3 regions of the Providencia sp. UF-224 genome follow, and region 1 is predicted to be linked to each of the others. Evidence: predicted binding sites of a transcription regulator. Region 1 holds the regulator's gene; each other region holds the start of a gene.
What was found. The regulator Fur, encoded in region 1, represses iron uptake genes when iron is present. The targets are predictions, from matches to a motif close to ATAATAATGAGAACNACTATCAA.
Positions count from the first base shown of each region.

Region 1 (8,147 bases):
ATGTGATTGGGATGACTTTTTCCCAACATTAGAAGAAATTGATTTTGAAGGTAAACTCGTCGCTCTCTTTGGCTGTGGAGACCAAGAAGACTATGCAGAATACTTCTGTGATGCGATGGGGACTATTCGCGATATCATCGAACCAAGAGGTGCGGTGATTGTTGGGCACTGGCCAACCGAAGGCTACCACTTCGAAGTTTCAAAAGGTATGGCAGATGACAACCACTTTATCGGATTAGCGATTGATGAAGATCGCCAACCGGAGTTAACAGATGAACGAGTGGATGCATGGGTCAAACAAATCTCTGAAGAGATGTCATTAGCTGAAATTCTTGGCTAGTCGATTAAAAACAAGTGTTACGCTTAGGCCGAATTCCTTTCCGCTCAAAATGCACCATCGCGGAACGTCATTCGGTCTAAAATAATCGATTAAATATCCTAATTGGATAGACTTATAAGAGATTATCAAAATAATGAGACAATGCATGGTTTCTATTTTTATTTTCCATGCCTATAATTGTAAATCAGTTTAGAAGACAACTGGATTTATGTTAAAAATGTCTCATTATTGTTAAATTTATGATTTAAGATACAGGACAAACCCGCATGACAGACAACAATAAAGCATTGAAAAATGCTGGACTCAAAGTCACTCTTCCAAGACTTAAGATTTTGGAAGTACTTCAGGAGCCTGAGTGCCACCACGTCAGTGCGGAAGATCTCTATAAAAAGCTGATTGATATGGGCGAAGAGATCGGGCTAGCGACTGTATACCGTGTATTGAACCAGTTTGATGATGCAGGTATCGTTACGCGCCATAATTTCGAGGGTGGAAAATCCGTATTCGAATTAACTCAGCAGCATCACCATGACCACTTAATTTGCTTAGATTGTGGTAAAGTGATTGAGTTTACTGATGAATCGATTGAAACTCGCCAAAAAAATATCGCCGCACGTCACGGTATTAAGCTGTCTAACCACAGTTTGTACTTATATGGCCACTGCGCTGATGGTGATTGCCGCGATAACGCTGACGCACACGAAGCAAAAGAGTAATAAATTAATCACCATCATATTTTGATGGTGACCCATTCTTCAAAAGCCTGATAACCACCATTATCGGGCTTTTTTATTGTATCCATCCACCGATAAATTAAGCATTCTCAGTGAGAATATCCATAATTTCTTTCATTTACTTTATATTTATCACTAAAATATGTCGTTAAGGTGAAATATTGAAGTGTTCTATAATAAGTTGCAATTCACTTCAAATCCTTTATATTGTTTGACGGATGAACACACCTTCTCTATTTGAGAATATTTACAATGATATCATAGTGATGCATAACGTTATCTAAAATATACCTTGCATCTTTTTTTCATATCACTGTCATATAGTTTATCTAATTAACGTCTAAAATAAGTTCAGTATATTGCTATATAGTTTTACTTTTTTTAATTTAATAAACAATTTAAGTGTAATAAAAAAGTTAAATTACAACTATATGATGTAATTTGTATATTTTTAGCTAGACTTATTTGGATTGTTCTCGTACTTCGTAAGAGATTAACTGATGAAAAAAACATATCTTTTTATTAATACTAGTTTTTTCTTCTGGTTTCTTACTTTAATAGGATGGTTTTTTCGTCATACAGCCATCACCTTATTTTCATTTGTATTATCAATTCTGTTCTTGATCTTATACTTCAATCAAAAAAAGGTAAGTAAAATGTTCACCAAAAGACAAAACAAACAAACCCCTGAAGAAACCCCTACCATTCGTGAACCTGAAATTACTTCTAAGATAGAAGAACACGTTACGATATCAACGCCAACCCTTAGTGAAGAAAAATCGAATACGATAATTTCGAGGGATGTGATGTTTGAAGGTAATATTACCTCTAATGAGCAGGTCCACATTTATGGCAAAGTCGTTGGTAACATTACAGGAAAAGATAATACCGTTAAAGTTATGCTAAATGGCCAAGTGACGGGTAATATTATTTGTAAAGAGTTGATTATTAATGGTCGAGTTGAAGGTGAATGCACCTCTGAATCCATTAGCATTGAAAATAACGGCGAAGTCCATGGAACGATTCACTACAGCAGTTTATCGATTAAAAAAGGTGGCATCCTTTCTGGACAAGCTAAAGTCAAAAATAGTGTTACTCATACAGATAAAGTCACGCAATTAAAAGATAAAGTAAAACATGATGCACCTATCATCAATAATGAAGGTGATAAAGGAATTGCTTCGTTATAAAAATTTGTTTTTCTGCACTAGGATAATGACTAAATAATAAAAATAAGGTGAATGTAATCCACCTTATTTTTAATTTTCAAACTCGCAATATAAGTATATTTTCTTATTTTATTAGGCCATTTGAAACTACGTATATATGCTATGTGTGTTTTAGTCGGTTACCATCATATTTATTTCAATGGTAACCACTATTTATTTAATTCATTAAAAAACCGTAAATGGCATCATCACCATAAACTTAATATCTTTTTCATCTTGGAAGATATTTCCATAACCACCACCATAGCTAGGAATATCGGTATGGTTATCATATTTGGTAAAGTGTAATTTAAAGAGCGTATCTTTTGCTCGGCCAGTTTGAACGGTATATAGAATATCAAAGTTCCATGCACTTTCTTTTAAACGCACATCTTGGGCATATTGGGTATTTGTGCTTGGCTTTGCATCCCAACCATAAATATAGGATGTACCCACTTTCCAGCCTGCGAGATCCCAATTTTTAAGGTCGTACATCACACCTGCATATAATGCTTTTTCATTGTTGGCGTTCCAGTCTGAACGACCATCCCACCAAATATCCATACGCCCATTGGATGTCGCCCAGCCCGGCGTCATACGTTGCAAGAAGTAGCCTTGATTACCTTCCGCTTTAACATAGGTTCCCTCAACTTTAAAATCAAACTGTTCATAGGTATAGCCTAATGTCATCGCTTGCAACCATGCTAAGCCATCATAAACGTCATTGACACCGCCATCAGAAACTTTATCTTTAGAACCATAAAATTGATATGAGAGACGCAAATCGCGTTCAGCAACAGGCACAGCATACGAAATTTTAGCAAAATACTGATCCATATAGTCTTTTGCTTGACCATAAGCCCCTTCTAGCACTAAGTTATTTTTAAAATCATATTTAAACCCAATGGAATGCAAATAGCTGATCCCAGTTTTGCCATCGGCTTCACGGAAATCATACATTGAGCGATACCATGGTGCTTTATAACGGTCTGTCCACATATAGGACATGCTTAACTCACCATTTTGCTCAAAATCAAATACACCACCGACTTCCAAACCACGATAAGTCCCCGGCATGTAACTCCAGTGTGAAGCTAATAACGTTTGTCCCGTAGGCTGAATATAGCCCCCTCTCCCCCAGAAAGGACCATATTTTAGTTTCGCCGCCGCTTTATAAAACGTTACACCACTACGGTCGCCAGTCCATTTTTCATCCCAACGTGATTTGGCGTCACTAAAACCAATTTCATTGGGTGCAGCAGGGCCACTGTTTGATAATTCAATAGCGGTAAAACCCGCTAAATCCAAACCGATAACATCTTGAAAATAGCCAGATGAAAAGTCTAGGCTGGCATTGAATGTTGAGTGTTTAAGATTATCTGCATACTTTTTATATTTATCGCTATTTGGGTCTAAATCCTTACGAGAACGATCCCTTTGCCAGTAATAAAGTCCACCTGTGAGTTTTGAATCTTCAAGGAATTGTTCTGCGTGAGTCATTGGCTGATACGCGATAGGCAGCATCGCGATGGCGATTTTTAAGACGAGCAACTTCCTGCCAGTATTGACATGTTTATTAACCATTCTTGTATTCCTCTAATATTTTTTATGTTTTATTTTTTCGGCCGAAATACGATTTAACTTTCCATTTAAATCTAAATATTCACAATAACTTATGTTATTTGTGATGTGATTAGCCTATTTTTTGCGACGCGAATTATCAACACAGATACTGGCTTTGTTGCCAAAATATGATCGACGACACATTAATTTTAATTAACCGTCATTATCACACATGATGTTTTTTCACAGGGTGAGATTCAACCAATTGATTTAATAAAGAAATAAAAGAGGCCTTACGATTCATTTGAATTAGATTAAAACAAATAAATTGCTAATTAGTGATTTAAATTTTCCAATAATGCCGTAATTTTGCGTAGCCTATCACCACATTGACATTAAATATTGAGTTTGCCCCAAAAATTCGCCTCAATTTTACGAACATGCTTCAATTTACTGAAAAATATTTTCATTTCTTGTTTATGGTGAATTACCATAAAATTAACGGGAGACAGAAAACTGCCTCCCGCTACATTAACGACTAAAACACATTCAGTTTAATATTTCTCAAACATTGCCTGAATTTTCTGCGGATCTTTCGTTTCAGTTAACGCTAACTGTAATAACACGCGAGCTTTTTGCGGATTTAATCTTTCCGATGCCACAAAACCATATAAATTATCATCAACCTCGGCATTACGAGTGGTATAGCCTGTTGGAACGCGACTTGCACGTACCACAACCACATCCTCTTTTGCTGCCTTCGCTAATACATCAAATACCGTTTTATACATGTTGCCGTTACCAACTCCCGCACTGACAATCCCCTCTACGCCTTCCTCTCTCAATGCTTTAACAGGAGCAGCGGATGCATTGGCATAGTTATAAACGATACCCACCGCGGGTAATTTCTCTAACTTACTCACATCGAATGCAGCTTTGTCACCACGTGGCTGAGGGGCTTGGAAATAGGTCACTTTGCCATCGTGAATAAAGCCCTCAGCACCTGCGTTAACCGCATCAAATGCCTGTACTTCTGTTGTGCTCATTTTCATCACATTACGGCCTTGAACCACTTTATCGTTCATCGCCATGAGTACGCCACGGTCACCTGCTGATTTATCCGTTGCAAGTACCACTGCGTTATACAAATTTAGCGGGCCATCCGCGCCCAGTGCAGTTGATGGGCGCATCGCCCCGACTAACACAATAGGTTTCTTACAATAGGTTGTTAAATCAAGGAAAAAGGCCGTTTCTTCTAGCGTATCTGTTCCGTGAGTGATCACAAATCCGTCAGTTTTATCGCAGTCCTGATTTATTTTTTTCGCCAACGTCAACCAAACTTGGTCATTCATATCTTGCGAGCCGATATTCACCAACTGCTCACCACTTAAATTGGCGATTTTCTTGGTTTCTGGCACTGCATTAATTAACGCATCAATACCCACTTTACCCGCTTGATAGCTAGAAGACGTTGCTGAATCCCCGCCCCCAGCAATGGTTCCCCCCGTTGCCAATACCGTAATATTCGGCTGAGCGATAGCAGATACGGCAAACAGTGAAACCAGTGTCGCGAGCAGCGCTTTATTTCTGTTTTTCATCCTATTTTCCTTTCATTAATAAACTTCAGTTATTATGTGGAATTATGCTGAATTTATTGTGATCTATATAATTATTTTAGGATAAATAATGAGTTTTAAGATGATTTATCTATGAATGAATAAAAAGCGTGAGGTTGAGACAAAAATCCGTATGATAGCCCGTTTGACACACTCTATTCACAAGTGACTGACAATGAGCCAAACATTTATCCCCGGCAAAGACGCCGCTCTTGAAGACTCCATTGATGCATTCCAAACCAAATTACAAAAATTGGGGTTTGATATTGAAGAAGCGTCATGGTTAAACCCTGTACCAAACGTTTGGTCAGTACATATTCGCGATAAAGAGTGCCCTCTTTGTTTTACCAATGGTAAAGGTGCGAGCAAGAAAGCCGCGTTAGCCTCTGCCCTTGGAGAGTATTTCGAACGTTTATCGACTAACTACTTCTTTGCTGATTTCTACTTGGGTAAATCCATCTCTGAAGGTGACTTTGTCCACTATCCAAATGAAAAATGGTTCCCACTCACAGAAGATGACAGCCTGCCTGAAGGCTTGTTAGACAGTCGTTTGATTAAGTTCTATGACCCTGATGAGGCATTGGCTGCAAGCCAGCTCATTGACCTGCAATCCGGCAATGAAGAACGCGGCATTTGTGCCCTGCCATTTACACGCCAGTCTGATGACAAAACCGTCTATATTCCTATGAATATTGTTGGGAACTTATACGTTTCTAACGGTATGTCCGCAGGTAACACCGCAAACGAAGCGCGTGTACAAGGGCTTTCTGAAGTATTTGAACGCTTTGTGAAAAACAAAATTATCGCGGAAAGCATCAGCTTACCGGCGATCCCAGCAGATGTGATGGCGCGTTACCCAAGCGTAGTGGAAGCGATTGATACCCTTGAAAAAGAAGGCTTCCCAATTTTCTGCTACGACGCGTCATTAGGTGGAAAATACCCTGTCATTTGCGTGGTGCTATTTAATCCGCAAAATGGCACTTGCTTCGCGTCATTCGGCGCACACCCTGACTTTGGTGTTGCCCTTGAGCGTACCGTCACTGAATTATTGCAAGGGCGCGGCTTAAAAGACTTAGACGTCTTTAATGCACCGACTTTTGATGATGAAGAAGTCGCTGAACACACTAACCTTGAAACTCACTTTATTGATTCAAGCGGTTTAATCAGCTGGGATCTGTTCAAAGATGATGCGGATTATGAATTTGCTGATTGGAGCTTCAAAGGCACGACACAGGAAGAATTTACAACGCTTATCCGTATTTTCAATACCTTAGATGCCGAAGTTTACATCGCGGATTATAACCATTTAGGCGTGTACGCATGTCGCATTTTAGTACCGGGCATGTCAGATATCTACCCTGTTGAAGATTTGCATATTGCGAACAACGCAATGGGCGCCTACTTGCGTGATACCATCATCGGTTTACCGGATAGCCAATGGGAAAAACAAGACTACCTTGCCCTGATTGAGCAATTGGACGATGACGGTTTAGACGATTTTACCCGTGTACGTGAGCTGCTTGGCTTAGCTGTTGGCAAAGACAATGGTTGGAGCAACCTGCGCATCGGCGAGCTAAAATCGATGTTAGCCCTTGCAGGTGGTGACCTCGAGCAAGCCCTTGCATGGGTTGAGTGGACGCAAGACTTTAACAGTTCAGTGTTCACCCCTGAACGTGCAAATTACTACCGCTGCTTGCAAACATTGCTGCTATTATCGCAAGAAGAAGAAAGAAACCCTGCGCAATACTACAATGCGTTTGTCCGTATGTATGGGCAAGAAGCTGTCGATGCAGCTTCCGCCGCTGTTGCGGGTGAGTCTTGCTTCTATGGTCTGTGGTCAATCGATGACGAGCTAAAAGCGCTACCGGCTCACCAAGCGCTGCTTGCAGCTTATGAGAAACTGCAAAAAGCCAAACGTGCTAACGGGTAATTGAGCCCATATGTTGACGGGAAGCCTTTCCCGTCAACATTTACCGCGTTATCTATTTATACACATCATAAATCTAGGGAACGTTTCCACAATAAGAAATCAAATTGCTCTAAACGATCCGCTTTCACTTGGTAATCACCACTTGCCGTTTCAATCACCCGTTCAAAAAGCCCCTGACTGATTGTCGGTAGAGGTACACCATCAATAATTGGCCCACAATCATAATCAATCATGTCAGATAGACGTTCCGCTATCGCACTGTTAGTGGAGATTTTTAACACAGGTACAATTGGGTTACCCGTTGGTGTACCTAGCCCCGTCGAAAAAATAACCACATTGCAACCTGCGGCAACAAGGCCTGTTACTGCATCCACATCATTCCCCGGCGTACAAACTAGTGACAACCCGCTCTCTGGCATGGCTTCTGCATAATCACACACTGCACTTATGGGTGAAGTACCGCCTTTTTTAGCCGCACCGGTGGATTTTATTGCATCGGTAATTAAGCCATCTGCAATATTGCCGGGGCTTGGGTTATCTGCAATGGTGGTATTAAAGAAATTTGCCGTTTTTTCATAGCGCTCCATCAATTCGAGAAATTTCTTTTTATCATCGAAAGATACGCAACGTTTCACCATATCCCCTTCTGCACCACATAATTCAGGGAATTCTGCCAAGCCAGATGCGCCACCTAACGTGACCAACCAATCAGAAACGAGCCCCATCGCAGGGTTACCAGAAATGCCTGAAAAACCA
Region 1 covers NZ_JBSICC010000005.1:56,048-64,194, forward strand. The annotation lists gene fldA (flavodoxin FldA) at 1-340, shown strand, start outside; gene fur (ferric iron uptake transcriptional regulator) at 607-1,056, shown strand; gene AC4IFO_RS06860 (bactofilin family protein) at 1,731-2,264, shown strand; gene chiP (chitoporin ChiP) at 2,469-3,866, opposite strand; gene ansB (L-asparaginase 2) at 4,400-5,443, opposite strand; gene ycaO (30S ribosomal protein S12 methylthiotransferase accessory factor YcaO) at 5,637-7,391, shown strand; gene AC4IFO_RS06880 (UxaA family hydrolase) at 7,457-8,147, opposite strand, start outside.

Region 2 (8,147 bases), on a different contig from region 1:
CATTGATAAACAAGTGCCTGCGTTAAAAGAATACGCACCAGAAGACCGACCGAATGTATTTATGGTGTTTTGGTCATTCCGCGTGATGGTCGGTTTAGGCTTATTAATGATAGCCGCTGGGGTTTGGGGATTATGGCTGCGTTACCGTAAAAATCTGTATGAATCCAAAACATTCCTGCGCTTTATGTTCATCATGGCGCCCTCTGGATTAATTGCCATTTTAGCGGGCTGGTTTACCACTGAAATTGGCCGTCAACCTTGGGTGGTCTATGGCTTGCAGCGCACCTCAGATGCCGTCAGCGCCCACGGTGAAATGCACATGAGCATCAGTTTAATCGCCTTCTTTGTGGTTTACGGTGGAGTGTTCGGTATCGGCTACATGTACATGATGAAATTAATTCGTAAAGGTATCGCGGAGGACGCAGCTCATGGGCATTGATTTACCTCTTATTTGGTTTGTCATCATCGTATTTAGTATGTTGATGTATATCGTCATGGATGGGTTCGATTTAGGGATTGGCATTCTCTATCCTGCCCTAAAAGATAGCCAAGACCGTGACTTAATGATGAATAGCGTTGCCCCCGTTTGGGATGGTAACGAGACGTGGCTTGTGCTCGGTGGTGCGGCCTTATTTGGTGCATTCCCCCTTGCCTATGCCATTGTGTTAGATGCGTTATCAATTCCACTCACCTTTATGCTATTAGCCTTGATTTTCCGTGGTGTGGCATTTGAATTTCGCTTTCGGGCGGACGAATCTCACCGCCGCCATTGGGATCACGCATTCATCTGGGGTTCTATTTTTGCCACGTTCGTTCAAGGCGTTGTCGTGGGGGCCTTTATCCAAGGTTTCCACGTAGAAAATCGCACCTTTATGGGCGGCTACTTTGATTGGTTTGCCCCTTTCCCGCTATTTTGTGGTTTTGGCTTAGTTGTCGCATATGCCTTACTGGCTTGTGGCTGGCTAATCATGAAAACAGAGGGGCACCTACGCCGCACGATGTACCGCATTCTGCGTCCATTAACCTTATTGATGGTTGCAGTAATTGCGGTTATTAGTTTATGGACACCAATGCTTAATGAAGCCATTTTTGACCGCTGGTTCACGCTGCCAAACTTGTTCTTCTTCTTGCCTGTTCCATTATTGGTTCTGGGTTGTACATGGCTAATCTTAAAAAGCGCAAAGCGCCAGCAACATGACAGTGTGCCATTTTTGTCCGCATTGATGTTGATTTTCCTCGGTTTTACCGGCCTTGGGATCAGCATTTGGCCGACTCTGATCCCACCCGCAATTAGCTTCCGTGACGCAGCGGGCCCTTCTGAAAGTTTAGGCTTTATGTTAGTGGGCGCGTTATTCATTATTCCTGTTATTTTGGTTTATACCTATTGGAGTTACTATGTCTTCAGAGGAAAAATTACCCCAGACCAAGGCTACCATTGATACCGCAGTGGCTTCCCCTTGGTGGAAAAAACTCGGTTGGATGGCAATTATCTGGCTAGGAAGTGTGTTAGCACTGTTTGCTTTCTCTTCCGTATTTAAGTTGATGATGACCGCTGCTGGGATGAAAGTGAAGTAGATAACTCAAGTGCCTTATGTTAATACCTAAGGCACTTTTTTGTTTTATGTGAGGCAGATAGGATGAATATAAATGGTTAAATAATTAATATTCGTGATATGATAATGATAATAATTACCAAATAATAAAATTATCATTAACGAAGGAGACCGTCCGTGGCTACTGAACAACCCGTTGAAAAAAATATCTACCGCCCGGCGCCACCGCAGCTTATTCAAGTTAAATCCATTACTGATGTCAGCCCCTCGATCCGTAGCATCACCTTCACCGGTGAAAAACTTGCAGACTACCCAACCGACTGCGAAGGCGGACACTTAAAAATCTTTTTAGCCCCTGACTTATCTAGCCAACCGGCTCTGCCTATCCTCAGTAAAGAAGGCCGTAGTTGGCCTGAAGATAAACCTCGCCCATTTGTGCGCACCTATACCGTAAGAGCCATTCGCCCTGACGTTAGCGAAATCGACATTGAATTTGCCATGCATGATGGTGCGACAGGGCCTGCCTATTTATTTGCCCGTGATGCTAAACCCGGTCATTGGATGGGGATCACTAACCCTGGCGGCCCAGATCCACTGTTGCCAAGCCGAAAACACTATTTTATGGCGGGGGACTCCAGTTCACTGCCCGCTATTGGCGCATTATTAGAAAAAATGCCAGCAGATGCCCAAGGAAAAGTAGTGTTACGCATGGATAACCCAGCGGATGTACGTCCACTTAAAAAACCTGCTCAGGTTGAAATCATCTGGATTTGTGGCGATATCAGCAAAACCGCTGAATTAATTAGCGCATTTAAATCATGGGATATCCCGGCTACTGACTGTGCATTTTGGATAGCAGGTGAAGACCAGATCATTCGTGATTTACGTCGTTTTGTTCGCCGTGAAAAAGGGTTTGGTCGCGATGATATCTACGCGATCCCCTATTGGAGACATGGCTATGATGAAGAAGGTTATCACCATGAACGCCATGCAGTAATGGATAATCCTGACGACTAATTCCGTTTTACATTACCCTCAACGCTTATCAGTTGCGTTATCGCTGATAAGCGTCTCACTACTCCTTGCCGCCCCGCCTTTTCGTTTATTTGTATCGAATCCCCCTATCCTGCGCATTTTTTTATTGCGATAAATGTTATGTTATAACATAATAAAAATAGACATCATCAAAATAGGAAATGACAGTGCATAAACACACATTATTAAATACCGCGCTCAGTGCCATTTTTGCCATTAGCAGTTTTTCTGCTATTGCACACGGCTCACACAGTCACGCACACCCACAATCAGAAAAAGCCCTTCAAGCTTCAAAAGGCATTTTTGAAGATTCTGATGTCAAAGACCGTTCGTTAAGTGATTGGCAAGGTGTATGGGAGTCAGTTAATCCTTTATTATTAAATGGAAAGTTGGATGCTGTTTTAGAAAGTAAAGCGCAGAAAAATAAAGATAAAACCGTTGAAGAATACCGCGCTTACTATAAAAAAGGTTACGCCACAGATGTTGACAGTATTGGCATCGAAAATAACGTGATTGAATTTACTCAAAACGGTGTCGTCAATAGCTGCCAATATGCGTATTCAGGCTATAAAATTTTACATTACACTTCGGGTAAAAAAGGCGTTCGCTACCTGTTTGAATGCCAAGATGCTAAGTCCAAAGCGCCAAAATATATTCAGTTTAGCGACCATATTATTGAGCCGCAAACGTCAGGGCATTTCCACTTATATATGGGCAATGAGTCACAAGAGAAACTATTGGGGCAATTAGACAACTGGCCAACCTATTACCCGTATTCATTAACTGACGAGCAAATTGTCCACGAAATGCTGTACCATTAATCATCTGTAATTAATAAAAAATATGCCCCAGCTATCACTTATGGGGCATATGTTCGTTACTCTCGAGGAAAATCATTTAGTCGTTATAGGCCAATAACGCTTTATGGCACAATTGCGATCTCACACAATCATCAATGGTAAAGTTCACCATCGAGACCATTTCATCACTACTGAAACGTTGTAACGCATCTGCAAGACCCGATTGAACCCCATTAGGTAAGTCGCACTGGGTCACATCCCCATTCACAATCACCGTGACGTTTTCCCCCAAACGCGTTAAAAACATCTTCATTTGGGTGACCGTAACATTTTGCGCCTCATCTAAAATGACAATGGCATTTTCAAACGTTCGGCCTCGCATATAGGCAAATGGCGCGATCTCTACCTTCGCAATTTCAGGACGTAAACAATATTGCAGGAACGAACTCCCTAACCGTTTTGCTAGAACGTCATACACAGGTCGAAAGTACGGCGCAAACTTTTCCGACATATCCCCCGGTAAAAACCCGAGGTCTTCTTCTGCCTGAAGAACTGGCCTTGTCACAATGATCTTGCTGATATCTTTATTAAACAATGCATCGGCGGCTAATGCAGTGCTGATAAAGGTTTTACCACAGCCCGCTTCACCATTGGCAAAAATTAACTGCTTGTGTTTAATCGAATTAATATAGAGCTTTTGAGCTTCATTTCGTGGCAGGATTGGTGAGCCATCACGACGCTCTTTTGCCATACCGATAGGCTCAATGCCTGTCAGTTCAGCGAAGGACGCAACGTTATTCATGTCAAACCGACCAGAACGTTCTTTACGTGATGAGCGTTTCATTTCACGACGTGCTTTTGTTGCAGCTTTCTGTCTACTCATAGTATTAACCCTTCCAGGTATCAGTGATGTCAATTTCAGATGACTAACTATTCAGAACAGAGAGGAGCTCCCTTCAAGCTCTTGGTTAACGATAAAACAGTGTAATGTGGTTCAACCCTCTTGCTTTTTAACAGGCCATAAAAAAAACCGGTTAGTCATCTCACCATGACAATTTCATGATGGAGGCTAACCGGTCTTGTTCTCGTGTTAACAAATACTTACTTCCCATTAGTTTCTCCTGTGACAGCGATACCGTTAAACTAATGAATCTGTATGACACTAATATGACAAACTGCAATATTTTTTGTGACTCAGTGAGGCGCTGTTTTCATTGCAATTTTTACTTACCTTAAATATAGCGCTAATTTTTTTCAGAAAGCAACATTTTTTTAACACATTTTTGTGTTTTATATGTCATATCAAATTTCCCTCTAAAAAAGCGTCAACAATCAATCGATTGTTGACGCTTACGTTGTTATTAACGCGGTTTACAGTTCCCCGCTAGGTGATAACCCGCTTCTTGGGCAGCATTTTCATTAGTAAACATAACTGCATTTTTATCTGATAATGTCTTAAAACCCGAACAATGGGAGAAATGATACTTTTTAGAATTTTTATTACCTTTAACTTCAGCTGAATCGACTAAGTTAGTTTATTTTTCAGGCTGCTTAGGTGATGATACCGTTGAAACTGGGGAAAATCTCACTCCCTCGCCACCATTCTTGTGGTTTAAGCTCCACTGTTTTTGCCCTGTCACAAAGGGATTATGGTGCCCCATAACGTTGGCAATACGTTCATCACGAGTACGTTCCCACTGGTTTGGCGGGAATTTTTTATCCCATGCCATAAAGAGTTGCTGCTGCTGACGTGACATAGACAAATTATAACGGTCATGCATATAGAAATAGACACGAGCAACCTGCCCTTTTACCTCATCGCGGGGCTCAAATACCTTTTGTTTAAAATCAACACGACTACGACACATTCCATAAGGATAAGGTGTATTTGTCGATAATTGGCCAAAGCTAAAATTGCTTCGATCACCATTCACTTCACCAATGGAAGGTGCCAGATTATGCAAGTCCGCCTCCATGCGACCAAAAACGGGATCTGTCGAAACGCAGTTTTTACGCCCGCCATTTTGCCAACATTGGCGCTGATGACCAAATACCCACGCAGGCACAATATGTTCCCACTCAATACGTTCCGCACGGCTTTGCTGTTTACGTACTTGATAACCACAAGAGGCTAAATCAACTTGCCCACCACTTTTGCCTGCCCATTCCCACTGGCAGCCGCAGTAAATCGTTCCTTCCCCTTGCTTGCTTTGATCGGAATAGACTTGCGTTTTGCTGAGCACTTTCGCTTGCGTAAATGAGCTAGGCACCGCAAAAGAGAAAGAAAGTGGTAAAAAGAGAAAGAAAGGCAGAATAAAACGGAAGAAATACAAAAAACTGGACTGTTTCAAAATAACACCACTAATCAGAATATAAGCGAAAAATTAATATAGATACGTTAGTGTTATTTCTAACACCCTAATGTATATAGAAAATATCGCATATTCTAATCAAATTAAAACATTAATGGTATCAGCGATTGCCTATTTTTATTAAATAATTACGCCATCAGAATTTCTGCAAATTTAATAGGTTATGTTAGTTTTTATCGTTAATAACACCAAGTGGCAATCTGCTTAATAAAGCAAAAATACCACTTAAGTTTTATTGAATATCAAACACTTGGGCGTTTTCGGTACAGCCACAATCCGGGTAATGAAATACCGATAGACAATGCGCCTACAATGAAAGAGGCTTTTAAGAAATTTGTCACTAAAACTTCAATTAACTCAGGGCTATAACCAAACTGGGATAGTTTCACCACTGAAATCATCGCCACATAAGCACTAATCCCGGGGAACATGGGGATCACCGCCGCGACCGTAAACACTTTTGGGTGAGCTAACCACCAGCGCGACCATTGGATGCCAATGATGCCAATAAGAATTGCGGCGAGGAAACTGGCCCATTCAATTTGCAGCCCTAACGCCATCAAAATCATTCTAGAGCCATAGCCAATCGCACCGAGCAAAGCACAATATTTAAGTGCCCGCACAGGGACATTAAACACCATGGCAAAGCCAATCGCAGGAATAGCGGCTAACACCATTTTTTCAATCAACGTTAACAGAAATTCTATGCCCATTCTTTTAAGTTCCAGATAGTCATCGCCAGCACCACACCGATACAGGTTGCTAGCGTGAGTAAACTCGCCATCGTCCAGCGTGCAAGGCCTGTGTTCACGTGCCCTTTAAACATGTCCGCAACAGCATTAATCAACGGAAATCCCGGCACAAGTAACAAAACACTCGCCGCCATCGAAATCGTTTCTGTTACTGCCAGATAAGGAATTTTGAGTAATAACCCCGAGACAGAGGTTGCCACAAATGCAGTAATACAAAAGTTAATCAATGGGTTCATTTGATGAGAGGTTAAAACTTGTCTGATATACATCGCACAACCACTGGCTAAGAACGTGATTAAAGCACTTTCCCAACCACCACCATTGAGTTTACTAAAGCACGCGCAGGATAATGCAACCATTAGCACCATCAACCAACGTGGGTAACGCAAGGGTTTTATGGAAGACAATTTCTTTTGTAACTGTTTTCTGTCTAATAAATGATGTTCAACTAGTATCACGGCATGTTGCACTTCTGTCACCACATGCATATTAATGCCACGGTCGATAATGCGTCGTGTTGAAGTTAAGCAGCGGCCATCGATAATGGTTGTTAAAACTAAAGAGTTTGATGAAATCGCACTGTCGACTTGGCTTGCACCGAGTGCGATACCTAACCGGGTCGTTAATTGTTCCACTAACATGCTCTCTGCACCATGCTGTAGCAATAACAAGCCACATTCAATGCATAACCGAGTGATCTCCCGTTGCATCTCAACAGAATCTCCCTCTATAAAACGTTGTTTATCTAACGTACATCCCGCCATTGCGCCCCCAAAATGATGACAAGCATTCAGAAATTCACTTAAACATGTTAGTCTTTACAATTATCATAGAGCCAATCATTAGCTTAAATCATGATCTCTTTCAGGTAAATCTGCGATTCAGACCACCTGATTTAAACTTTTTTGGTAAAATTACCACTTTATTTCATAATTCAAACGAAATGATAGGATCAATCATTTATGAATAGCTCACTCGCTGCCAAAACACCAAAAGGCCGACGCCGCCATCAAGCCATTATTGCTGCGGCAGCGGATGTATTTCTTCAGTATGGTTTCGAGGGAGCAACATTGGACATGGTGATTGAGCGTGCGGGCGGGTCTCGTTCTACGCTCTATAAAAACTTTGGGGATAAAGAAGGGTTATTTGCCGCCGTTATTGCCGATATGATTGAGGATATTTTTTCAGAGTCAGATGAAAAAGATCCTCCTTTCAATTCGATTGAGTCGGTACTGGCCTATTATGGTTCGCGCTTCTTACTTAGTGTGCTTAAACCACAATCCATCAGTTTATACCGATTGATCCTCGGGGAGTACAACCGCTTCCCTGAAATCAGCCAAGCCTTTTTCGAACAAGGCCCTGTAAAAAGCTACCGCTTATTAACCCAAAAACTCCTTGCATTACCGGATGTTAACGTCGATGAAAAAACATTGTTAAGTATTTCATCACGATTTTTGGAAATGCTCAAAGCGGATGTGTTCATCACTACGTTTTGTGTCGAAAACTTCCAGCCCAGCGATGAATTTATCAACCAGCAAATTGCACTTTCTGTTGATATCATCGCCAGTTATATTCGAAAAATAAGCGCTTAACCTGCCCTTTAAGCTAGCATGGCTTGAGCTTGTGCTTTCGCGG
Region 2 covers NZ_JBSICC010000011.1:110,232-118,378, reverse strand. The annotation lists gene AC4IFO_RS12710 (cytochrome ubiquinol oxidase subunit I) at 1-439, shown strand, start outside; gene cydB (cytochrome d ubiquinol oxidase subunit II) at 429-1,439, shown strand; gene AC4IFO_RS12700 (DUF2474 domain-containing protein) at 1,396-1,575, shown strand; gene AC4IFO_RS12695 (siderophore-interacting protein) at 1,731-2,570, shown strand; gene zinT (metal-binding protein ZinT) at 2,756-3,409, shown strand; gene phoH (phosphate starvation-inducible protein PhoH) at 3,486-4,271, opposite strand; partial or broken gene AC4IFO_RS12680 (endonuclease) at 4,750-5,703, opposite strand; gene AC4IFO_RS12675 (threonine/serine exporter) at 6,003-6,473, opposite strand; gene AC4IFO_RS12670 (threonine/serine exporter family protein) at 6,464-7,276, opposite strand; gene AC4IFO_RS12665 (TetR/AcrR family transcriptional regulator) at 7,475-8,104, shown strand; gene AC4IFO_RS12660 (hypothetical protein) at 8,113-8,147, opposite strand, start outside.
Region 2: the regulator Fur is predicted to act here: its motif matches at 1,674-1,696, upstream of AC4IFO_RS12695 (siderophore-interacting protein).

Region 3 (8,147 bases), 150 kb from region 1:
AATAAGACCTTGGCGGCGCAGCTCTACAGCGAAATGAAAGCGTTTTTCCCTGATAACGCAGTGGAGTATTTCGTTTCTTATTATGATTATTACCAGCCTGAAGCTTATGTACCTAGCTCTGATACATTTATCGAGAAAGATGCTTCTGTAAACGAACACATTGAGCAGATGCGCTTATCGGCGACTAAGGCCTTACTTGAACGTCGTGATGTGATTGTAGTGGCTTCAGTCTCAGCCATATACGGGTTGGGCGACCCAGATAGCTACTTAAAAATGATGCTGCACCTAACGGATGGCATGATCATTGACCAACGCTCTATTTTGAGGCGTTTAGCTGATCTGCAATACAGTCGTAACGACCAAGCTTTTACTCGCGGTACTTTCCGCGTTCGGGGGGAAGTGATAGACATTTTCCCTGCAGAATCTGATGAATACGCGCTGCGTGTCGAACTATTTGATGATGAAGTCGAGCGCCTATCTCTTTTTGACCCTCTGACGGGGCAAATCCAACACCGTGTGCCTCGCTTTACGGTTTACCCAAAAACGCACTATGTCACCCCAAGAGAGCGTATTTTGGAAGCGATGGAGCATATCAAAGAAGAGCTGGTGGATAGACGAAAAGTGTTGTTGGAAAACCATAAACTGGTTGAAGAGCAGCGCATTACCCAGCGCACTCAGTTCGATTTAGAAATGATGAATGAACTGGGCTATTGCTCAGGGATTGAAAACTATTCACGTTATTTATCCGGCCGTGCACCGGGCGAGCCACCTCCGACACTGTTTGATTATTTACCGGCGGATGGCCTACTGGTAGTGGATGAATCTCACGTGACGATCCCACAAATTGGGGCGATGTACAAAGGTGACCGTTCCCGTAAAGAAACCTTAGTCGAATACGGTTTCCGTTTGCCTTCGGCATTGGACAACCGGCCAATGCGTTTTGAAGAATTCGAAGCTCTAGCACCGCAATCTATCTATGTCTCTGCAACACCGGGCAAATATGAGCTGGAAAAATCGGGCAATGAAGTCATTGAGCAAGTGGTTAGGCCAACAGGCTTACTTGACCCAATCATTGAAGTTCGTCCTGTCACCACGCAAGTGGATGATCTACTGTCTGAAATTCGTATTCGTGTACAGAAAAATGAGCGAGTGTTGGTCACCACATTGACCAAACGGATGGCGGAAGATTTAACGGAATATCTGGAAGAGCATGGGGAGCGTGTTCGCTACCTTCACTCAGATATTGATACGGTTGAACGGGTGGAAATCATCCGTGATTTACGGCTCGGTGAATTTGATGTGCTGGTTGGGATCAACTTATTGAGGGAAGGTCTCGACATGCCAGAAGTTTCGTTAGTGGCTATTTTAGACGCTGACAAAGAAGGCTTCCTGCGTTCAGAACGCTCTTTAATTCAGACAATAGGCCGTGCAGCGCGTAACTTAAACGGTAAAGCGATCCTCTACGGCGACCGAATCACCAATTCGATGGAAAAAGCGATAGCAGAAACCGAACGCCGTCGTGCAAAACAAATGGCGTTCAATGAAGAACATGGCATCGTGCCGCAAGGGCTGAACAAGAAAATTGGTGATATTCTGCAAATTGGCCATAAAGTGGGTGGAAAAGGCAAAGGTCGCTCAAAAGACAACGCCAAAAATGAGATATCAATTGATATCCAAGGCATGTCAACGAAAGAGTTGGAGCAACGTATTTCACAACTTGAAGCGCAAATGTATAAGCACGCACAAGACTTGGAGTTTGAAGCGGCAGCGCGTGTGCGTGATGAGTTGCAAGAGATTCGGTCTCTGTTTATCGCTAATTCCTAATCTTCTTCATATTTCGCGTTGTGGGGGTGTTGGCTACGCTCAATCACTCGGGTCACATACTTATGTATGCTCCCCGAGATGCTTTCGCTTGCCGCCTACCCACAACACGAACTATTTTGAAGATGATTTTTCATTGTATTTCATTATGTTGGGAAGCAGGGCAATCACTCGGGTCACATACTTATGTATGCTCTCCGAGGTGCTTTCGCTTGCCGCCTACCCACAACGCGAATTATTTTGAAGATGATTTTTCATTGTATTTCATTATGTTGGGGAGATCAGGGGCCATCACTCGGATCACATACTTATGTATGCTCTCCGAGATGCTTTCGCTTGCCGCCTAGCCACAACGCTAGCTATTTAGAGGATTTGCGTGAAAATAATTAGAAAATCAATAGGATTGATATAAAAATTGTCTTTAAAATAGAGAAATATTCCACCTCTGGGAGCCAAAGGTGGAATAAATTACAATAGCGGGATGGTTTCTTCGATGGCTTGTAGGAGCAGCTTTCTATCGTGGCGGTAAGGGATATCGTCCGCTTCGAGGACACGCTGGATAATCTTACGGTCACTGCTGATATCACTGATTTTTGTGCGTGGGCCAAGGATCAACGCATCAATTTTTTTGCAGCCAATATAGTTTTCCATCATCTGCAATTTTTCGGGCAAAGTTAAATTTGCGGCGGAGGAGCCTACTTCCTTTCCTAAGTTGCCAATATAAATCATCGGTGCTTTACATTCGCGCAGGGCTGTTGCAACTTCTTCAAGTAACAGCAGTGGCATTAAACTGGTGAAGAAACTGCCGGGGCCAATAAGAATCAAATCAGCTTGGTGAATAGAATCTAACGCTTCTCGTGTGGCTTTCACGGAAGGGTATAAGCGTAACTCTTTCGGGATTTCGCGTAGAGCGTCTACATTGACCTCGCCATAAACTTCATTACCCATCTCATCAATTGCCATCAAATCAACGGGGGATTCTGACATTGGAATGAGTTGTGCATCCACTTTGAGCATATTACGAATTAAATTAATCGCCTCGAGCGGTCTAACACTCAGGTGATCTAATGACTTTAACATTAGGTTACCCAAATTATGGCCAGACAGCTCGCCATTGCCACCGAAACGGTATTCAAACATCGCCGAAGCAATCGACGGTTCAGTAATTAACTGATTCAAGCAGTTCCGCATATCGCCCCAAGCAATCCCGCCTTCAGAACGACGAATTCGACCTGTAGACCCCCCATTATCCGTGGTGGTTACAATTCCAGTTAGGCGAGGCCCTAAAGAGGAAAGGGAAGACATTACGCGGCCCAGCCCATGCCCGCCACCAAGGGCAACAACATGTTTCAGGCTCGCCAGACTACTATTTGGCATAGTGTTCCTATATCAATCAGTCAATATTCGGCAAATAAACAGCCACTACTTGGGGCTTTTTATCTGTGATTTTGCCGTGTTTACAGAACCGAACGTATTAAAAATGAAATCTAAAATAAATTGGGCGTTAATCTACCATAAAATATCATTGCCCGCTGAGTTACTGTGATAAAAAACAATAAAAGGCAATATTCCAGATTTACCTTAATTTCTTCGCAAAAAAATACCTGAATGTTTCCATTTTGCACATTTACCTATATAGTGTAAATAATTCTCATTTTCACTATTTGTGTTATGGCTCAATATGTCTGATTCTGAGTTGCAACGCTTGTTTGCACGCCATTCTTCCTCATTATGTCGCTATCTCAACATGTACCTTAAAGACCATAGTTTAAGCATGGATATTGTGCAGGAAAGTTTTGTGCGAATGGCTGAATTGATGAAACACTCGACGATCCAAGACTTTGATGCTTATCTTTATCGCGTAGCGAAAAACCTGATGATTGATCACTTTAGGGAACAAAAAGCTCGCCCTTCAATGGCCATCAGTGATGAGCAGTGGCATGAAATACCAGCACAAACAAAAAGTCTTGAAGCAACGGCAATCAGAGAGCAGCAACTGAGCCAGATACAAACCATTATTCAAACATTGCCTGAGAGAACACAGGCTATTTTTCGTTTGCACAGAGAAGAGGGATTGACGCAAACCGAAGTAGCTCAATTGTTGAATATTTCGCTCAGTACCGTTGAAAAGCATTTAGCCAATGCATTGGCTGTTCTGATTCATCAATGGAAGGATTAATCATGAAACCAACATCTCCATCTGAAATCGAAAATACAGCAGCGATGTGGGTCATCAAAACCACACAAAGAGAACTAAACGCGCAAGAAAATAGCGAGTTCCAGCACTGGGTGAGCGCATCAACAGAGCATGCAAATGCTTATTACCGTGCAAGGCAAATCTGGGCATTAACTTCCTGTCATCAACAGCCTAAAAAAAGAATAAAACCGATTAAAGCGGCAAATAGTTATTTGAAAAAAACCATTGCAGCTAGTGTATTAGTGTGTGGTTTGGCAACGCTACTTTGGTGGAGTGAAAATCACGAACAGATTGATTACCAAGCCAAAATTGGTGAGGTTCAACACATTACATTGCCCGATGGTAGCCAAGTTGACCTCGATAGTGGTGCGCAATTACAGTTAGCTTTTGACGGGCAATATCGGCAAGTTAATTTGCTTCAAGGACGCGCCTATTTCTCTGTTGCACCTACCACTGGCAGTGAACTTCGTCCTTTTCAAGTTAAGGCGAAAAATGGAGTAACGCAAGCACTGGGAACCGAGTTTGCTATTGATAATGAAGGGGATAATGTTGATGTGAGTGTTTATCAGCACAGCGTTAAAATATCGCTATTATCAGGACAAGAAGTGGTGGTTAAAGCGGGCAACTTTACACAATACCAACAGCAAATTTCCCCTATATTGCCTCTCGCCAAACAGAATTCAGAAGGGTGGCGTGAGGGGCAGATTATTTTTCAACAGCAAACGCTTTCTGAGATCGCCGCTAAAATCAGCCGTTACCATAAAAAGCAAATTATTATTTTAGCCAATGACAATGATGGGAGGTTAAGTGGCGTATTGCAAATAAACGCGCTAGAAAGCGGGCTTAAGCACCTTGCGTCATCAAAAGGGCTTTCGGTTTATGAAGTGCCATTCTTCACATTAATCTACTGATAGATAATAACATTATTATTTTTCACAATTATTTAAATTATTTTTTACGGGTTTCTTGCATTTCTGCGTCTTAATCTAAGTGATTATGATTTTTATTACCATTATCATTTTAGGGATGGGAAATGACTCAAAAAAAGCACCAATATAAAAAAGCCTCACTCTGTGTTTACCTTGTATTAGGGGCACTACCTGCATATTCATTGTTTAACATTGCACACGCGAATCAACCAATAACTGCCGCACAGCAGAAAATTTCATTTTCGATAGGGGCCGGCTCACTTGAGAGCGTATTGTTGCAATTTGCCCAGCAGGCAAAAGTTGAAATTATTATTAATAGCCAAGAAATGAATGGCTTAAAAAGCCAAGGCATCAAAGGACAGTTAACCTTGCAAGAAGGGTTACAGCAGCTTGTTGGTGCAAATCCAGTTCAGTACCAAATACACAATAATCGTATTTCTATTCATCGGGTAACTAACTCCCCCGCGGGTGAAAAAGTCATCAAGCTAGATAATATTACGGTGACTGCAAGCCAAATTCAGCAAGGGGACTGGGTTTACAGTAGCCCCTCATCGGTGAGTGTGATCAGTAAAAAGCAAATTGAAGACAGGCCACCGAAGCATATTGCTGACGTATTGGAACTCACGACGGGCGTGTATTCCAGTGTTAGCCAACAAGACCCGTCATTATCAGTGAATATTCGTGGGATCCAAGATTATGGGCGTGTGAATATGAATATTGATGGGATGCGGCAAAACTTCCAAAAAAGCGGCCATGGGCAGCGTAACGGTTCAATGTATATTGATTCTGAGCTACTTTCTGGCGTTGAAATTCAAAAAGGAAATAGTAGTGGGATGGGGAGTGGGGGAACACTCGGCGGTGTTGCCACATTTAATACGGTAAATGCATCTGATTTTTTATCGAAAGATAAAACATTTGGTGGAAAATTACACGCAAGCACAGGGACAAACAATACTCACTTTATCGGCAGTAGCGCATTTGCCTTGGGTAATGAAAAAGGGGACTTACTGTTTGCCGCCAGTGAACGTCGATTAGGTGACTATAAACCGGGGACGCACGGCAGTATTGGTGATATCCGTGTTAACAATGAAACGGGGCATTATGACGAATTAGTACGTGGTTTAAAACATAGCCGAATTAACGATAGCAATTACCAAATGACGTCCTATCTGGCGAAAGCAGGCTGGAATCTCAGTGAGTCACAACGTTTACAATTCAATTATTTAGAAACCAAAGTGGCAACCCCTAATGCAGGAACGTTGACCAATTTGACGCAAACATGGCCGTACAAGCTTGGGTGGAAAAGTAGTGGATTTAGTGATGTGACAACTCAGAATTACTCTCTTGATTATACACAATTTAGTGACAGCCCATGGAGCACTGAATTTAAAGGGAAAGTATATTTTGTCGATACGAAGGACGACACGGAAACTTATTCAACCAGCCCTGTTTTTAATAATGGCTACCAGATGGATACTCGGGTTAAAACACTCGGGTTACAACTCGAAAATCATTCAGAGGTTGAATTTAATCCTAATAATGTAGTAAAAGCGCATTATGGTTTTGAAACTTTCCAAGATAAAGCCAGTAGCTCATCAACGCGTGAAGCCGCATCAGGAGTGACACCGGATGGAAAACGCACGTTGAGCTCTCTGTTTACTAATTTAACATATGAATATGATGACTGGCTGACCGTCGAAGGGGGAGTGCGTTACGACTACTATACCCTTAAAGGGCAAACCAGTATGCGTTATCCCATCTTTCCCTATACCAAAGAAAACCCATGTACGGGCAGGCGGTTACGTGATTGCCCTAGCACGATGTACACAGAGCATTGGAATGTTGATAAATCAGAAGGAGCGTTTTCACCCAACGCTCGACTGGCTATCCGTCCCGGCGTTGAATGGATGGAGTTCTTTACCAGTTATGGCCGTTCGTGGCGTCCGCCTGCGATCACTGAAACACTCACCACGGGCAGTGCTCACAGCTCCTCAACACAGTATCCTAACCCATTTTTGAAAGCAGAACGTTCGAATGCGTGGGAAGTCGGGATGAACCTGAATTACCCGCAACTGGTGCTCGAAGAAGACCGACTATTGGCTAAAGTGGCTTATTTTGATACGCGAGTTGATAACTACATCAACCTTTCTATTAACCGAACTAAGCCAGGATTGGTTAACCCAAGTATTGGAAATGCTGCGTACAGCAATAACTTAAATACGACACGTTTTAGAGGGTTTGAATACCAACTCAACTATGATGCAGGGTTTGTGTATGCCGATTTAACGTTCACTCATATGATTGGCAAAAATAAATTCTGTGCTAACCGTGCGTGGTTAGGTGGCGTCTTGAAATTCCCAGAAGGTGTGGGGCCTGGTAATTGGTACGCAGAATCTGATGAGCAAGCAAACAATTATGTGAACTGTGATAGCGGCTCCATCTTTGGTAGCGCAGCAAACCTGCCCGGTGACAGAGGGTCATTCACACTTGGTGGACGTGCCTTTGATAGAAAATTGGATGGTGGAATGGTTATCCGTTTTACCCCCGGCTTCCAAGACTATTCCGCACAATCAAATTACCCATATTTAGCGGATTGGCCGAAGTATACCCTTGTGGATTTATACGCAAGTTATTCAATTACCGATAATTTAATTATCCGCGGGAATGTGGAGAACTTAACCAATCGGGCCTATGTGGTGAGCTACGGAGAAAGCTTAGCGAACACGCTAGGACGTGGAAGGACGATATCTGGCGGGGTTGAGTACCGTTTCTAAATACGTTCAATTAGTTGGAGCATAGGCGTTCGCTTTTGATTGGCATAATGCTTAGCGAGAAATACGAAGCGATTGGTAACAATATTTATAACGGAAACAATAGGATGGGGAGCTTGCTCCCCATTTTAGATCTATATCAAGAAATGTTTAATTAAATAATAAGAGATGTTAATCATTTAAAGTGAAATTGTATCTGTGACTAGGCTATTTTTAAGAAAATTGTCTATGATAATAAGAGCTTCGGAGATTACCGCTGATGTTCTGTAAGTCGTTGTATATTATATTATATACCGAATTCTGATTCGCTTTTTCATATTCTATACGCTAGAATCCTTACAGAAATTAAGTGAACAAAGTGGCCTGTTTTCGTTATTAAATTAGCGGCTTTGTTCCAAATAAAACTCCTAGCCTTTGCGTCTAAGTTTG
Region 3 covers NZ_JBSICC010000005.1:205,806-213,952, reverse strand. The annotation lists gene uvrB (excinuclease ABC subunit UvrB) at 1-1,824, shown strand, start outside; gene AC4IFO_RS07530 (gluconeogenesis factor YvcK family protein) at 2,290-3,198, opposite strand; gene AC4IFO_RS07525 (RNA polymerase sigma factor) at 3,503-4,000, shown strand; gene AC4IFO_RS07520 (FecR family protein) at 4,003-4,929, shown strand; gene AC4IFO_RS07515 (TonB-dependent hemoglobin/transferrin/lactoferrin family receptor) at 5,052-7,721, shown strand; molybdenum cofactor riboswitch at 8,111-8,147, shown strand, end outside.
Region 3: the regulator Fur is predicted to act here: its motif matches at 5,015-5,037, upstream of AC4IFO_RS07515 (TonB-dependent hemoglobin/transferrin/lactoferrin family receptor).